One region of the Arenibaculum sp. genome, then DNA from elsewhere that is predicted to be linked to it. Evidence: riboswitches for the same ligand, from Rfam matches in the RefSeq annotation. Region 1 holds a riboswitch; the other holds the start of a gene.
The links. A riboswitch is a leader RNA that binds a small molecule or an ion and turns the genes downstream of it on or off. The one in region 1 is predicted to bind S-adenosylmethionine.

Region 1 (7,105 bases):
CGCATGGCGCCGCGCCGAGCCGGCCGTCGAGGTGGTCCGGCGCGACCTCGCCGCCGCCCCGCCCGGCCATCTCACCGGCGACCTGCTCAAGGTCGTCAGGTCCCGCGAGACCGACGGGCTGAACGAGGAGCAGCGGCGGGAACTCGCGCTCACCGACGCGCTGCTCGACGAGTTCCTGGCGGCCGACGCCGTGGTGATCGGGGCGCCGATGCAGAACTTCTCGATCCCGACCCAGCTCAAGGCGTGGATGGACCGCATCGCGCAGGCGGGCCGGACGTTCCGCTACACCGAGCAGGGGCCGGTCGGGCTCGCCGGCGGCAAGCAGGTCGTGATCGTCTCGACCCGCGGCGGCTTCTACGCCGGCCAGCCCCACGAGGCGGCGCTGGACCACCAGGAGGCCTATCTGCGCGCGTTCCTCGGCTTCCTCGGCATCACCGACGTCTCGGTCGTCCGCGCCGAAGGCCTGAACATCGGGCCGGAGGCGCGCAGCCAAGCGATGGAGGCGGCGCAGACCGAGATCGAGGGGATGTTCCGCAGCAGCCCCGGTGCGACCGCGGCCGCCTGAGCGGGCCGCGCGCTACTTCCGGAACACCGCCACCAGCTCGACATGGGACGACCACAGGAACTGGTCGACCGGCGTCACGGCCTCCAGGGCGTAGCCGCCGTCGACCAGGGTGCGGGCGTCGCGGGCGAAGGTGCCGGGGTTGCAGGAGACGCCGACCACGACCGGGACGCGCGATCCCGCGATCTCCGCCGCCTGGGCGGCGGCGCCGGCGCGCGGCGGGTCGAACAGGAGGCCGTCGAAGCGGTGCAGCTCCGCCGCGGTCAGGGGGTCGCGGAACAGGTCGCGCCGCTGCGCGCTGACGGCCGGCACGCCGCGCGCGGCCGCCGCCAGCGCGCCGAACGCCGCCTCGTCGCCCTCGACCGCGTGGACGCGGGAGGCGAGTGCCAGGGGGAAGGTGAAGGTGCCCGCCCCGGCGAACAGGTCCACGACGTGGCCGCACCCCTCCAGCGCCGCCAGCGCGGCCGCGACCAGCGCCGCCTCGCCCTCGGCGCTGGGCTGGAGGAAGACGCCCGGCGGCACCGGCACCGCCACGGCGCCGAAACGCGCCGCCAGGGGCCGGCGATGGGCGAGCGGCTCCACGGGCGAGCGCTCCTGCGCGCGCCAGGACAGCCGGCCCAGGTCGGCGGCGTCGGCGAAGGCGGCCCAGGCCTCGCGCGCGGCGAGGCCCGGCTCGGCGCCGCCGGTGACGAGGACGTCCAGCCCGCCGTCCAGCGCCGTCACCGAGACGTCCAGCGGCGGGCCGTCGGCCAGGACCGCGTCCAGCACGGCGCGCAGCGGCTCCAGCACGGCCAGGATCGCGGGGGCGACGACCAGGCAGTCCGCGACGTCGACGATCCAGGCGCTCTGGCGCTCGTTGAAGCCGAGCACGACCCGCCCGCCCGCCCGCTTCGCGGCGAAGGTGGCGCGCCGGCGCGTCGCCGGGGCGGTGCGCAGCACCTCGCCGACCGGGACGTCGCCGAGCCCGGCCCTGGAGAGCGCGGTCGCGACCTGCCCGCGCTTGAGGCGCGCATAGGAGGTGTCGTCCAGGTGCTGGAGCGCGCAGCCGCCGCAGCGGCCGAACAGCCCGCACGGCGCCTCGACCCGCTCGGGCCCCGGCTCGATCAGTTCCAGCACCTCGGCTGCGAGGCCGCCGGCGCGCTCGCCCTCGACGCGCACCCGCACGCGGTCGCCCGGCACCGTCTGGGGCACGAAGACCGGCCGGCCGTCGAGCGTCGCCAGCCCGTCGCCGCGCCCGCCGATGCGCTCCACCGTCAGCTCGACCTGCCGCTTGCCGCCGTGCGGCGTGCCGTGGGGAGACGCGCTCCGCCCCTGCCCCTGCCCCTGCCCCTGCCCCTGCCGCTGCCCCTGGCCCCGTCCCTGGCGCCTCATCCCGCGATCTCGGCCAGCCGGGCGCGCAGCGCGTCGGGGAACGGGGTGGGGCGGCGCCCCTCCATGTCGATCAGCACGCACACGCCCTCGCTGGTCGCGGCGCACAGGTCGCCGCGGAAGATCGCGCTGCGCACGTCGAGCGAGGTCCGGCCGAACCGGACGACGCGGGTGCCGATGCGGATCGGCGCGCCGTAATGCAGCTCGGCCCGGAAATCGATCGTGATGCGCGCGAGCACGACGCCGAGCGGGCCGCCCGAGACGGGGTTGCCCGAGCGCGCGAACAGGTCGACGCGCGCCGCCTCGAAGAAGGTCCCGATCGCGTTGTTGTTGGCGTGGCCCAGCGGGTCGAGGTCGGCGAAACGCACGTGCTCCTCGGTCCAGAAACGGTAGGCCGCGGGATCGGTCGGGTCGTCCAATGCGGGTTTTCCCTCGGGCTGGAACGTGATTTGGCACCCGTAGGCGCGGTTGGGGTGTTATAGCTGTCCGACACGAACTTCTGCGATGGAATATTCCATGTCCGACCAGTCCAACAGCCCCGCTACCGCCATGTTCGACAAGGCGCTCGACATCGCCGAGAAGCACCTGGAGCAGGCGATGCAGGAAGGCGGGCCGATCTCCGCCTACGTCTCGGTGGCGATGATCGAGGCCGCGGTCAACCAGGCGGTCGAAGTCACCAGCCACGAGGACGTCATCGGCATGCTGCGCGACCTCGCGGACCAGATCGAGGCCGACGCGGAAGACGGCGGGGACGAGGACTGAGGCCGGCCGGCCCGGGCGCCCCGATCAGGCGCCGCCCGGGCCCTTCTTGGCGCGGTTGACCTTGACGCCGTAGAGCTCCAGCCGGTGGCCGATCAGTTCGTAGCCGAGCTGCCGGGCGATCTTCTCCTTCAGCAGCTCGATCTCGTCGTTGGCGAACTCGATCACCTCGCCGGATTCGAGGTCGATCAGATGGTGATGGTGTTCCTCGCGGCTTTCCTCGTACCGCGCGCGCCCGTCGCCGAAGTCCAGCCGCTCGATCACGTTGGCCTCCTCGAAGAGGCGCATGGTCCGGTACACCGTCGCGATGCTGATCTTCGGATCGATCTCGACCGCCCGGCGATACACCTGCTCGACATCGGGATGGTCGGTCGCATCCGAGAGGACGCGCGAGATCACGCGGCGCTGCTCGGTCATCTTGAGACCCTTCTCGACGCATAGCTGCTCGAGGCGTGAAGGCATCTCTTCCCTCGGATTTCTGTCGGACATGGCGTATGCGCTCGAAGATGGGGACGTCTGCCCGTTTCGCCAAAGACAATAGGCCAGAAGACCCCCCTCAGTCGACAAACCTTTGACCGGGTATCGCGACCGCGGCGACTTCGCCGTCGCCGCCACCGTCACCGCCTTCACCGCCGCCTTCGCCACCACCTTCGCCGCCGCGCCGGAACACGGCGACGGCGTCGATCTGCATGCACAGAGCTTCGACGAGGTTGCGCCCGAGCGCCGACAGCGACTCCGACACCGTGCCGGCGGACCGGACGACCAGGCGGACCTCGCCCCCGGCCGCGCGCGCGAAGCGGACCGCGGCAATCTCCGGCGGCGCGCCCGGCAGGACCTCCGGCGCGCAACGCAGCGCCGCCGAGACCAGCTCGCAGGCCACGAGCAGGAGGGGCACCGCCGTGTCGATGTCGCAATGCAGCGGCTCCGCCTCGACCGGAAGCGGCGGCCGGCCCGCCTCCAGGGCGAGCGTCTCGGCGATCCGGCGCAGCTCCGTCGCGACGTCGATCCGGGTGAAGTCCCGCGAGGCGTAGAGCTGGTGGTGGATGCGGCCGAGCACCGCGATCAGGTTGGCGATGCGGTCGAGCCGGGTGCGCGCCTCCTCGTGCCCGGCGTCGCGCGCCTCGAGCTTCAGCAGGCTCCAGACGACCTGGAGGTTGTTGTAGACGCGGTGATGGATCTCGCCGAGCAGGACCTCCTTCTCGGTCACCGAGGCGGCCAGGCGCGCCTCGGCCTGCTTGAGGTCGGTGACGTCGAGGACGAGCCCGTCCCAGACCAGTTCCGCGGCACCGGCCGGCCCGGCGCCGCGGCGGCGAAGCCGCGCCACGCTGCGCAGCCAGCGCCCGCCGACCGGCAGCTCCAGTCGGAACGGCGCCGCCGTCCCGGCCCTGGCCAGGGACTGCCAGGCGGCGGCCTGGGCCGTGCCGATGTGCCGCATCAGCGCCTCCGGCATCGTCGCGCCGGCCCCGGGGTCCGGCGCGACGCCGGGCAGGCAGCCGGCCAGGAACGGGTATGACGAGCTGCCGTCTTCATGGAGCACGTGACGGTACATCAGCCCGGGCAGGTTGTCTGCGACCTCCGCCAAGCCCGGCCCGGCGGCGGCAGCGGAGCGCGCGCGCGGGCGCAGCAGCCGGCCGAGGCCGCCGGCGACGAAGAGCAGGAGGCCGGGAGCGCCCCCGGGGCGGAGGGAAACGAGGCGGCGGAACGGACGCATGGAGGCGCAATTCTTCCATCGGAGTAGCGCGGCCGGCGGCGGTAACCCGGTCGGGCCAGTCCCGAAACGCACCCGCGCGGGGAAAGTTCCAGACGGATTGGTCTACCCCTCCCCGCACGCCGCCGACGGTCGCATGCACCCCGGCGAGATCGCTTGCGGGCCGGGCGGGAAGCGTGTAGACGTCTAAGCGCATCCTGAGTTTGGGTTGACGCCCAACACCAACCTGCCATCCCGGGCAAGGTGGTGGTCTCCGCGGACAGCGAAGACGATGTGGCCGTTCCGGCAACAAAACGGGACAGTGCCTGCTGCGTCAACCCTCTTCGGCAAGGGCCTTGGAGGGTAACGATAAACATGCCGGACGTATCGATAACCAACACTCCCGCCGCACTCGTCCTCGAACCCGGGGACGTCGCCGTCCACGCCGCGACCCGGCTCCGGCCGACCCGGCGCTGCGCCGACGCGTGCGAGGCGCTCTACGTGGTGGTCCATCGCCGCCACGGAACCTGGACCCATGTCTATGCGATAGAAGCGGGCACCGGGCGCGACCGGCGCGAGGTTCGCCTGTTGAGAGTGCTCGAAGGCGACCGGCTGGACGAGGCGGTCCATTGGGCCGTGAACGGAACCACCCACGTGGCCGCGGCGCACCGAACCGCCCGGCCGGCCATCGCCGCGCAACTGGAGACCGTGGGTCGCTGACGCGTCGGTAGCGAGGCGCCGACGCGTCAGTAGTGGAGCGCCGACGCGCCGGGTGGTGGATGAGCTTCGATCTCGATTCGGACGCGGGCGCACGGCGGGCGCTGTATCGCAACCGGGCGCTGGCGACCGGGCTGCTGGTGCTGATGGCGCTGCTGTTCGTCGCCTTGAAATTCGTTCCCCAACCCGGGTTCTGGGTCCTGCTGCTGCGCGCGGCGGCGGAAGCCGCGGTGGTCGGCGCGCTCGCCGACTGGTTCGCGGTGACGGCGCTGTTCCGGCACCCCCTGGGGCTGCCGATCCCGCACACGGCGATCGTGCCGCGCAACAAGGACCGCATCGGCGACGGCCTGGGCCGGTTCGTCGAGCGCAACTTCCTCGACCCCGACCTGGTGGTCGCGCGGCTGCGCGCGCTCGACCCGGCGTCCCGGCTCGCGGCGTGGCTGGCGCGGCCCGGCAACGCCGAGGCCGTCGCCGACCGGCTGGTCGCGAGCCTGCCCGGGCTGATCCGCTCGGTCGAGGACCGGGAGCTGCGGAACTTCTTCGTCCAGGCGCAGGGCGAAAAGCTGCGTTCGGTCGAGGTGGCGCCGCTGCTCGGCCGCGTCCTCGACGTGCTGCTGGCCGGCGGCCACCACCAGACCGCGATCGAGCGGATGGTCGCGGCGGCCCTGGACTACGTGGAGCGCAACGAGGGCCGGCTCGAGGCCCTGGTCGGCGAGCGGAGCGGCTGGTGGATCCCGCGCACGGTCGACCGGCGCATGGCCAAGGCGGTGACGCAGGGCGTGCGCGACCTGCTGGCCGAACTGCTCGACCCCGCCAGCCACGCGCGCATCCGCCTGGAGATGGCGGTCGAGGAGCTGGCCACGGACCTGCGCTCCGACCCCGCGATGCGGGCGAAGGTCGAGGCGGCGAAGCGCCAGCTCCTCGAGCAGCCCGAGATCCAGGCCTGGCTCGGCCGGCTGTGGGACGAGATGCGCGGCGCGATCCTCGCCGACCTCGGCGCGCCGGACGGCCGCATGCGCGCGGCGGCGGCCGCCGCGCTGCGCTCCTTCGGGCCGAGCCTGGAGGCCGACCCGGTGATGCGCACCCGGCTCAACGTCGCGGTCGAGGCGCTGGCGGTCCGCATGGTCGTGCCCTGGCGGCGCGGCATCGGCCGCTTCATTTCCGACGTCGTGAGGAGCTGGGACGCGCGCACGGTCACCGAACGCCTGGAACTCGCCGTCGGCAGCGACCTGCAATACGTGCGCATCTCGGGCACGCTGGTCGCAGCCCTGGTCGGGACCGGGCTGTTCCTGGTGAACGCGGCCCTCGAACGAGGGTCGTTATGACTAGGGAGAATGGCGCGAGTGACGGGACTTGAACCCGCGGCCTCCGGCGTGACAGGCCGGCGCTCTAACCAACTGAGCTACACCCGCGTCTCAGGGAGCGGCTTGATACGCCGGAGCGAGGGACCTTGTCCAGCCTTTTCGCGACGGTCCGCGTCGATTTTCGGCCCCGCCTTTCGTCATAGGGGCGCTTGACAGCCCAGTTAGGCGAGCGCATGCTGAAGTCATCTCCAGTAACGAGGGAGGTAAGCCGGATAGATCGCTGCACGCCACCGCCCCAAAAGGCGGAACACCGCAGGAAAGGCTCCAGAGCCTTGCAGCAGGAGGGTGAGTAAAATCCATGACTCCACCGGCGCAGGACTAGCGCGTCACTACGAATGACGCAATCAGAACATAAATTTCATTGACCGAAGACCAACGGAATCCAGAACTGGATTGATCTGGAGCGGGCGGCCAACGTGCCGCCCGCAACCGTTTCCGGAGCCCGGACGGGCCGTCCCGCAGGCCGCGTGCCGAAAACAATTTCGTTCTCGATCTAATTACCTCACACTATCGGGGGAGCCGTGCCCGCCGGGAGCGGTGGGGCCGGACCGCCGGTCTGGAAGAGAGGTCGCGGGGGATGGACTTTCTTAAGGATCGAAGGCTGGTCGAGCTGTGCCGCTACTGGGCGGCCAAGCGCCGGGGCGGAGC
Region 2 (7,105 bases), on a different contig from region 1:
AGATAGCCGCTATTCGGCCGCCGCACAAGCGGGCGGCAGATGGGCGGGCGCCGCATAGGCCCCGTCGACGATCCGGCGCACGGCGTCGGCATCCAGCGTCTCGTGTTCGAGCAGCGCCGCCGCCAGCGCGTGCAGCACGCCGATCTCGCCCGCCAGCACGGCGCGCGCGCGGGCATGGGCCGCCTCGGTCAGCGCCCGGACCTCGCCGGCGATCGGCGCCGCGAGCGGGGCGGCAAGGCCGCCCGGCGCGCCGTCGCCGAGCGCCACCAGCCCGAACCGCGCGCTCATCCCGTAGACGGTCACCATCCGCAGCGCGACGTCGGTCGCCATGCGGATGTCCCCGGCCGCCCCGGTCGTCACCATGTCCGCGCCGAAGATCAGCTCCTCGGCCGCCCGGCCCCCCATCGCGACGTCGAGCTCGGCCAGCAGGCGCGCCCGCGAATGGCAGAACCGGTCCTCCTCCGGCAGGCGCACCATCATGCCGAGCGCCCGGCCATGGGGCACGATCGTGACCTTGTGCACCGGGTCGGAATGGCGCGAGCGCAGCGCCACCAGCGCGTGGCCGGCCTCGTGGTAGGCGGTCAGGCGGCGCTGCTCCTGCGACATCACCATCACCCGCTCGCCTCCCATCACGATGCGGTCGCGCGCACGCTCGAAGTCGTCGGCCTCCACCATCGGGCGGCCGGCGCGCGCGGCGACCAGCCCCGCCTCGTTGACGAGGTTGGCCAGCTCCGCGCCCGACATGCCCGACGTGCCGCGCGCGACCACGCCGAGGTCGACCCGGTCGTCCAGGCGCAGCCCGGCCGCATGCACCGCCAGGATGTCGCGTCGCCCCTTCAGGTCGGGCAGGCCGACATGGACGTGGCGGTCGAACCGCCCCGGCCGCAGCACCGCCGGGTCCAGCACCTCGACCCGGTTGGTCGCGGCCATCACGATCAGCCCCTCGGCGCGCGCGAAGCCGTCCATCTCGGCCAGCAGCTGGTTCAGCGTGTTCTCCGTCTCGATCTGGCCGCCCGAAGGCGACGCCGCGCCCCGCGCGCGGGCGAGCGCGTCGATCTCGTCGATGAACAGGATGCAGGGCGCCTTCTTGCGCGCGTCGCGGAACAGCCGGCGCAGGCGCGCCGCCCCCAGTCCCACATACATCTCCACGAAGTCCGAGCCCGCGACCGCGAAGAACGGCACGCCCGCCTCGCCGGCGACCGCGCGCGCCAGCAGCGTCTTGCCGGTGCCGGGCGGCCCGACCAGCAGCACCCCCTTGGGCACCGCGACGCCGAGTGCCCGGTAGCGCGCCGGTTCGCGCAGGTAGTCGATCAGCTCCGCGACCTCGGCCCGGACCTCGTCGATGCCGGCGACGTCGGCGAAGCGGATCTCCGACTTCGCCCGCGCCATGCCCGGGACCGGCGTGCGCATGAAGCGGACCAGCAGCACCGCCGCCAGCGCCAGGAAGCCGACCATGTTGAGCTTCAAGATCAGGTCGAGCAGGTCGTTGGCGCCGCCGAAGCTGCGGACGCGGTCCTCGACCGTCAGCGCCACCCCCGGCGCCGCCACCGCGGCGCGCAGCTCCTCGGTCCACAGCACCGCCGTGCGGCCCTTCTCGCCGTCCGGCCCGACGAACTCGACCCGGCTGCCGGCGACCGACACCTCGGCGACGCGCCCGGCCTCCAGGCGCGCCACGAACTCCGACTGCGCGACCTCGACCGGTGCCGGCGCGAACGGCCCGATCCCGGCCTGCGCCATCGCCAGCCCGCCGACGGTCGCCGCGAGGACGATCCCGGCCGCGCCGAGCGCCGCGAGGCGCCCATGTCTCTTCAGGAAATCCCTCATGGCGATGCCTTCCTACATCCGGGCACCGCTGTTGTTGCCGATTATAGTTAACAGTTCCTTTCCGTGCGGAAAGGCGGCACCGGGGAGGTACCGACGGGGAACGCTGGCGGGAGGGGATTTGGGGAGAGAGGAATGGCGGGGGCCGGTCGTCCGGCGTCGGGTCACGGTCCCGACGGGCCCCGTGGGCGCCCCCCGCTTCGCTTCAATTCCAATTTCACCACCGCAAGCGTAAAGAAAGTTTTAGCGCCGCGGCATATTCGCCCGGTCGCGGAACCTGCCGCCACCCTCTTGACTCGCCCTCCCCCCGACGGTAGTGATGGCTCCACGTGGTGATTTGGCGACCGGCTTGCAGGCCACGTAAAATAAACTGCTAAAAGGTTGGAGTCGCGCTCAGCGCCTCGATCCTTGAATCGGTCGGGGCGTTTTTTGTTGCCTGGACGCCGGGCGTGAGGAGCGACCATGACTCGAGATACCCCCAGCACCCTTCCCGGCGACCTGCGGCCGCGCACGCGGCTGGTCCATGCCGGCACCACGCGTTCCCAGTACGACGAGACCTCCGAGGCCCTCTACATGACCTCGGGCTACGTCTACGGCTCGGCGGAGGAGGCCGAGGCCGCCTTCGCGCAGGAAGGCTCGCGCTACGTCTATTCGCGTTTCCGCAACCCCACGGTCGCGATGTTCGAGGACCGCATGGCCGACTACGAGGGGGCCGAGCGCGCCTGGTCCACGGCCAGCGGCATGGCCGCGGTGTTCGCGGCACTGCTGTGCCAGCTCCAGGCCGGCGACCGGGTCGTCGCCCCGCACGCCCTGTTCGGCTCGTGCTTGCACATCGTCAAGAACATCCTGCCCCGCTACGGGATCGAGACGACGCTGGTCGACGGCACCGACGCCGCCCAGTGGCGCCACGCCCTGTCCCGGCCGGCCAAGGTCGTCCTGCTGGAGACGCCGAGCAACCCGATGCTCGACGTCGTCGACATCCCCCTGGTCGCCGAGCTCGCCCATGCCGCGGGCGCGCGGCTCGTCGTCGACAACGTGTTCGCGACCCCCGTCCTGCAGAAGCCGCTGGAGCTCGGCGCCGACGTCGTCGTCTATTCCGCGACCAAGCATATCGACGGCCAGGGGCGCTGCCTCGCCGGCGTCGTGCTCGGCGACGCCGGCTTCGCCGATCAGATCGGCCCGTTCCTGCGCCACACCGGCCCGGTGCTCAGCCCGTTCAACGCGTGGCTGCTGCTCAAGGGGCTGGAGACGCTGGAGCTGCGCGTCGAGGCGCAGACCCGGGCCGCGCAGGAGATCGCGGAGTTCCTGGAAACCCATCCGCGCATCCGGCGCACCGCCTATCCGGGTCTGCCGAGCCATCCCCAATACGCGATCGCGCGCGCGCAGATGACGGCGGGCGGCCCGCTGGTCGCCTTCGACCTCGACGGCGGCAAGACGGAGGCGTTCGCGACGCTGAACGGGCTGCGCGTGATCCGCATCTCCAACAATCTCGGCGACGCGAAGAGCCTGCTGACCCACCCCGCGACCACGACCCACCAGCGCCTGACCGAGGAGGAGCGTGCGCGCGTCGGCATCTCCCCCGGCAGCCTCCGGCTCTCGGTCGGCCTCGAGCATCCCGCCGACCTGATCGCCGACCTGGACCGCGCCCTCGCCTCGTTCTGAACGAGGCGGCCTGCGTCCGATCAGCGGGGCCGCTTCGCATGAGCCCCGCTGATCCGATGCCCCAGTTATTCCGATTTGCCCCGGCCGCGGCGCCGTGACCGAATGGCCGATCCACGCCCCGCCGCAGGAGCAGCCATGTCCTCCGCCACCGCAGGCACCGCGGCCGGCCCGCATCCGGCCGCGATCGCCCTCGCCTTCGCGACGATCTGCCTGGTCTGGGGCTCGACCTTCCTCGCGATCCGGTTCGCGGTCGAGACGCTGCCGCCCTGGACCATGATCGGGGTCCGCTCGCTGCTGGCCGGCGCGGCGCTGGCCGGCTTCGCCCGGCTGCGCGGCGCCGCCCTGCCGGACGCCGCCGGGTGGCGCGCCGCGGCCGCGACCGGCGCGCTGCTGTTCCTGTTCGGCCACGGGCTGCTCGCCTGGGGTGCGCAGCGCGTTCCCTCCGGGCAGGCGGCGGTCCTGCTCGCGACGATCCCGCTCTGGGTTCCCTTCACCACCTGGGCGCTGGGGGAACGGCGCCCCGGCGTCGCGACGCTGGTGGGTCTCGCGATCGGCTTCGCCGGCGTGGTCGTCCTGGTGGCCCCCGATCCCGCCGCCGGCTCCACCGCCGACTCCGCGGCCGCAAGTGCGCTCGACACTGCGGCCGTGGCCGCCCTGCTGGTCTCGGCGCTGGCCTGGGCGCTGGGCACCGCGGTGTCCCGGCGCCTGCCGACCGCATCCTCCTCCGCCATGTCGGCGGGCGCGCAGCTGCTGGCCGGCGGGACGCTGGCGCTGCTCGCCGGCGCCGTGGGCGGCGAGTGGAGCGCCCCGCCGGCCGGCGGGGTGTCCATGGCTTCCCTGCTGGGCCTCGCCTATCTCGTCGTGTTCGGCTCGCTGGCGGCCTTCGGCGCCTTCACCTGGCTGCTCCAGGTCTGGGCGCCCACCCGGGTCGCCACATACGCCTATGTTAACCCGGTGGTGGCGCTGGTGCTCGGCTGGGCGGTGCTGGCCGAACCGCTCGGCGTGCGCGAGGCCGGGGCGACGGCGCTGGTGCTGGCCGGCGTCGCGGTCGTCATGCTCGCCCCCTCGCCCGGGGCGGCGCGGCGGCCGGCGCGGAAATAGCCGCACGGCGGCCGCGGGACACCTGCCCTCGGCCGCGACGCCGTTAGCCGCGACGCCGTTACAGGCTCACGGGCGCTCGGCCGCGACGAGGGCGGGCAGCGTCGAAAGGTCGGTCAGCGGCACGACCGGACCGAAATCCGGGTATTCGCGCGGCTGGCCCGCACGGTCGACCCAATGCGCCCGGAACCCCGCCGCCGCGGCGCCGGCCGCGTCCCAGGCGTTCGACGACACGAAGGCGACGTCCTCGGGGGCCGCCGCGAAGCGCTCGCAGGCGAGCGCGTAGACGCGGGGGTCGGGCTTGTAGACCCGCAGCTCGTCGACCGAGACCACGCCGTCCAGCAGCTCGGCCAGGGCCGCCGACTTCACCGCGCGCTCCAGCATCATCGGCGAGCCGTTGGACAGGATGCCGGTGACGACGCCCGCCCCGCGCAGCTCCATCAGCACGGCCAGCACCTCCGGATAGGCCTCCAGCCCCAGATAGGCGTCGAGCAGCGAGGCCCGCAAGGCCGGGTCCGCGATGCCGTGCGCCGCCAGCGAGTGGTCGAGGGCGTCCGTGGTCACCTGCCAGAAGTCGACGTAGCGCCCGGCGAGGCTGCGCACCCAACTGTATTCGAGCTGGCGCGCGCGCCACATCAGCGACACGGGCTCGGCCTTCGGGCCGAGCACGGCGGCATGGCGGCGCACCGCGGAATGAACGTCGAACAGCGTCCCGTAGGCGTCGAACAGGCACAGGCGCATATCATCCTCCATTGGTGGCGGTACGGCTGGCGCGGGGATGAACGCTGGCCTACTCTTCCCATATTCCGGCGACCGAACGCCCTGCAATCCCGGCCCGACCCGGCCGGGCCCGACGAGGACCCATGCCGACCGCCAGCCGAAGCATACCGGACGAGCGCGCGATCGTCTCCAGGCACGGGCTCGGCGAGGCCCTGGCCGGACTGGCCGCCCGCCACGGGACCGGCGACGCGCTGCGTCCGCACCTGATCGCGCTGCTGCGCCAGGCTCTGGCCGACGGACGGGCGGAGATCCGCCGCCGCTTCGAGGCGAACGAGGCCGGCGGCGCCGACTGCGTGCGCCAGAACGCCTATCTGGTCGACCAGCTCGTGGTCGCGCTGACGGGCTTCGCGACCAGCCACCTGTTCCCGACCGCGAACCCGACCCGCGGCGAGCAGTTCGCCGTGGTCGCGACCGGCGGCTACGGGCGCGGCGAGCTCGCCCCCTTCTCCGACATCGACCTTCTCTACCTGCTGCCCTACAAGCGCACGCCGCTGGTCGAGCAGGTGATCGAGTACCTGCTCTACGTGCTGTGGGACCTGGGCGTGAAGGTCGGCCACGCCGTGCGCTCGGTCGACGACTGCGTCCGCCTGTCGCGCGGCGACGTCACGATCCGCACCAGCCTGATGGAGACGCGTCATCTCTGGGGCGACGCCGCCCTGTTCGCGGAGTTCCGGCGCCGCTTCGCCAAGGAGGTCGTGGCCGGCACCGGGCCCGAGTTCATCGAGGCGAAGCTCGCCGAGCGCGACGCCCGCCACCAGCGCCTTGGCGACAGCCGCTACGTGCTGGAGCCCAACGTCAAGGAGGGCAAGGGCGGCCTGCGCGACCTGCAGACGCTGTTCTGGATCGCCAAATACGTCCATGCGGTCGAGGAGGTCGAGGAGCTGGTAGGCAAGGGCGTGCTGCTGAAGGAGGAGGCCGCCCGCTTCGCCAAGGCCCAGGTCTTCCTGTGGACGGTGCGCTGCCACCTCCACTACCTCGCGGGCCGGGCCGAGGAGCGCCTGACCTTCGACGTCCAGCCCGAGATCAGCCGACGGCTCGGCTACACCGACCATGCCGGCCTGATCGGCGTCGAGCGGTTCATGAAGCACTACTTCCTGGTCGCCAAGGACGTCGGCGACCTGACCCGCATCTTCTGCGCCAACCTGGAGGCGGAATCGAAGCGCCAGCCGCGCCTGAGCTTCCTGCGCTTCGCCCGGCTGCTGCGCGAGGTCGAGGGCTTCGCGATCGAGGGCGAGCGGCTGAACGTGCGCAGCGACCGCCATTTCCGCGACCACCCCGTCGACCTCGTGCGCCTGTTCCACACCGCCCAGGCCCATGGGCTCGACATCCACCCGAACGCGCTGCGCGCCGTGACGCGGGCGCTGGGCGTCATCGGCCCGAAGCTGCGCTCCGATCCCGAGGCCAACCGGCTGTTCCTGGAGATCCTGACCAGCCGCAAGGACCCGGAGATCGCGCTGAGACGGATGAACGAGGCCGGCGTGCTCGGCCGCTTCGTGCCCGATTTCGGCCGCGTCACCGCGCAGATGCAGTACGACATGTACCATGTGTTCACGGTGGACGAGCACACGCTGTTCGCGCTCGGCATCCTGCACAAGGTCGAGGCCGGGCAGCTGGCGGACGAGCTGCCGCTCGCCTCCGAGCTGGTCCACGAGCTGGCCTCGCGCCGCGCGCTCTACTGCGCGCTGCTGCTGCACGACATCGCCAAGGGGCGCGGCGGCGACCACTCGGTCCTGGGTGCGCGCGT

Region 2: linked by a shared signal. The riboswitch ahead of metZ (O-succinylhomoserine sulfhydrylase) and the one ahead of VGO20_RS13340 (hypothetical protein) in region 1 are both predicted to bind S-adenosylmethionine.

What each region holds. Positions count from the first base shown of each region.
Region 1 is NZ_DASYHS010000135.1:31,250-38,354, reverse strand. Features, by position in the region: gene VGO20_RS13370 (FMN-dependent NADH-azoreductase) at 1-565, shown strand, start outside; gene VGO20_RS13365 (class I SAM-dependent RNA methyltransferase) at 578-1,933, opposite strand; gene VGO20_RS13360 (acyl-CoA thioesterase) at 1,930-2,349, opposite strand; gene VGO20_RS13355 (hypothetical protein) at 2,447-2,692, shown strand; gene VGO20_RS13350 (Fur family transcriptional regulator) at 2,717-3,151, opposite strand; gene VGO20_RS13345 (sensor histidine kinase) at 3,246-4,400, opposite strand; SAM-I-IV-variant riboswitch at 4,585-4,700, shown strand; gene VGO20_RS13340 (hypothetical protein) at 4,752-5,096, shown strand; gene VGO20_RS13335 (DUF445 domain-containing protein) at 5,156-6,418, shown strand; tRNA gene VGO20_RS13330 (tRNA-Asp) at 6,429-6,505, opposite strand; gene VGO20_RS13325 (PAS domain-containing protein) at 7,035-7,105, shown strand, end outside.
Region 2 is NZ_DASYHS010000137.1:2,490-9,594, reverse strand. Features, by position in the region: gene ftsH (ATP-dependent zinc metalloprotease FtsH) at 10-1,824, opposite strand; SAM riboswitch at 2,141-2,218, shown strand; gene metZ (O-succinylhomoserine sulfhydrylase) at 2,284-3,483, shown strand; gene VGO20_RS13505 (EamA family transporter) at 3,619-4,584, shown strand; gene VGO20_RS13500 (haloacid dehalogenase type II) at 4,651-5,322, opposite strand; gene VGO20_RS13495 ([protein-PII] uridylyltransferase) at 5,445-7,105, shown strand, end outside.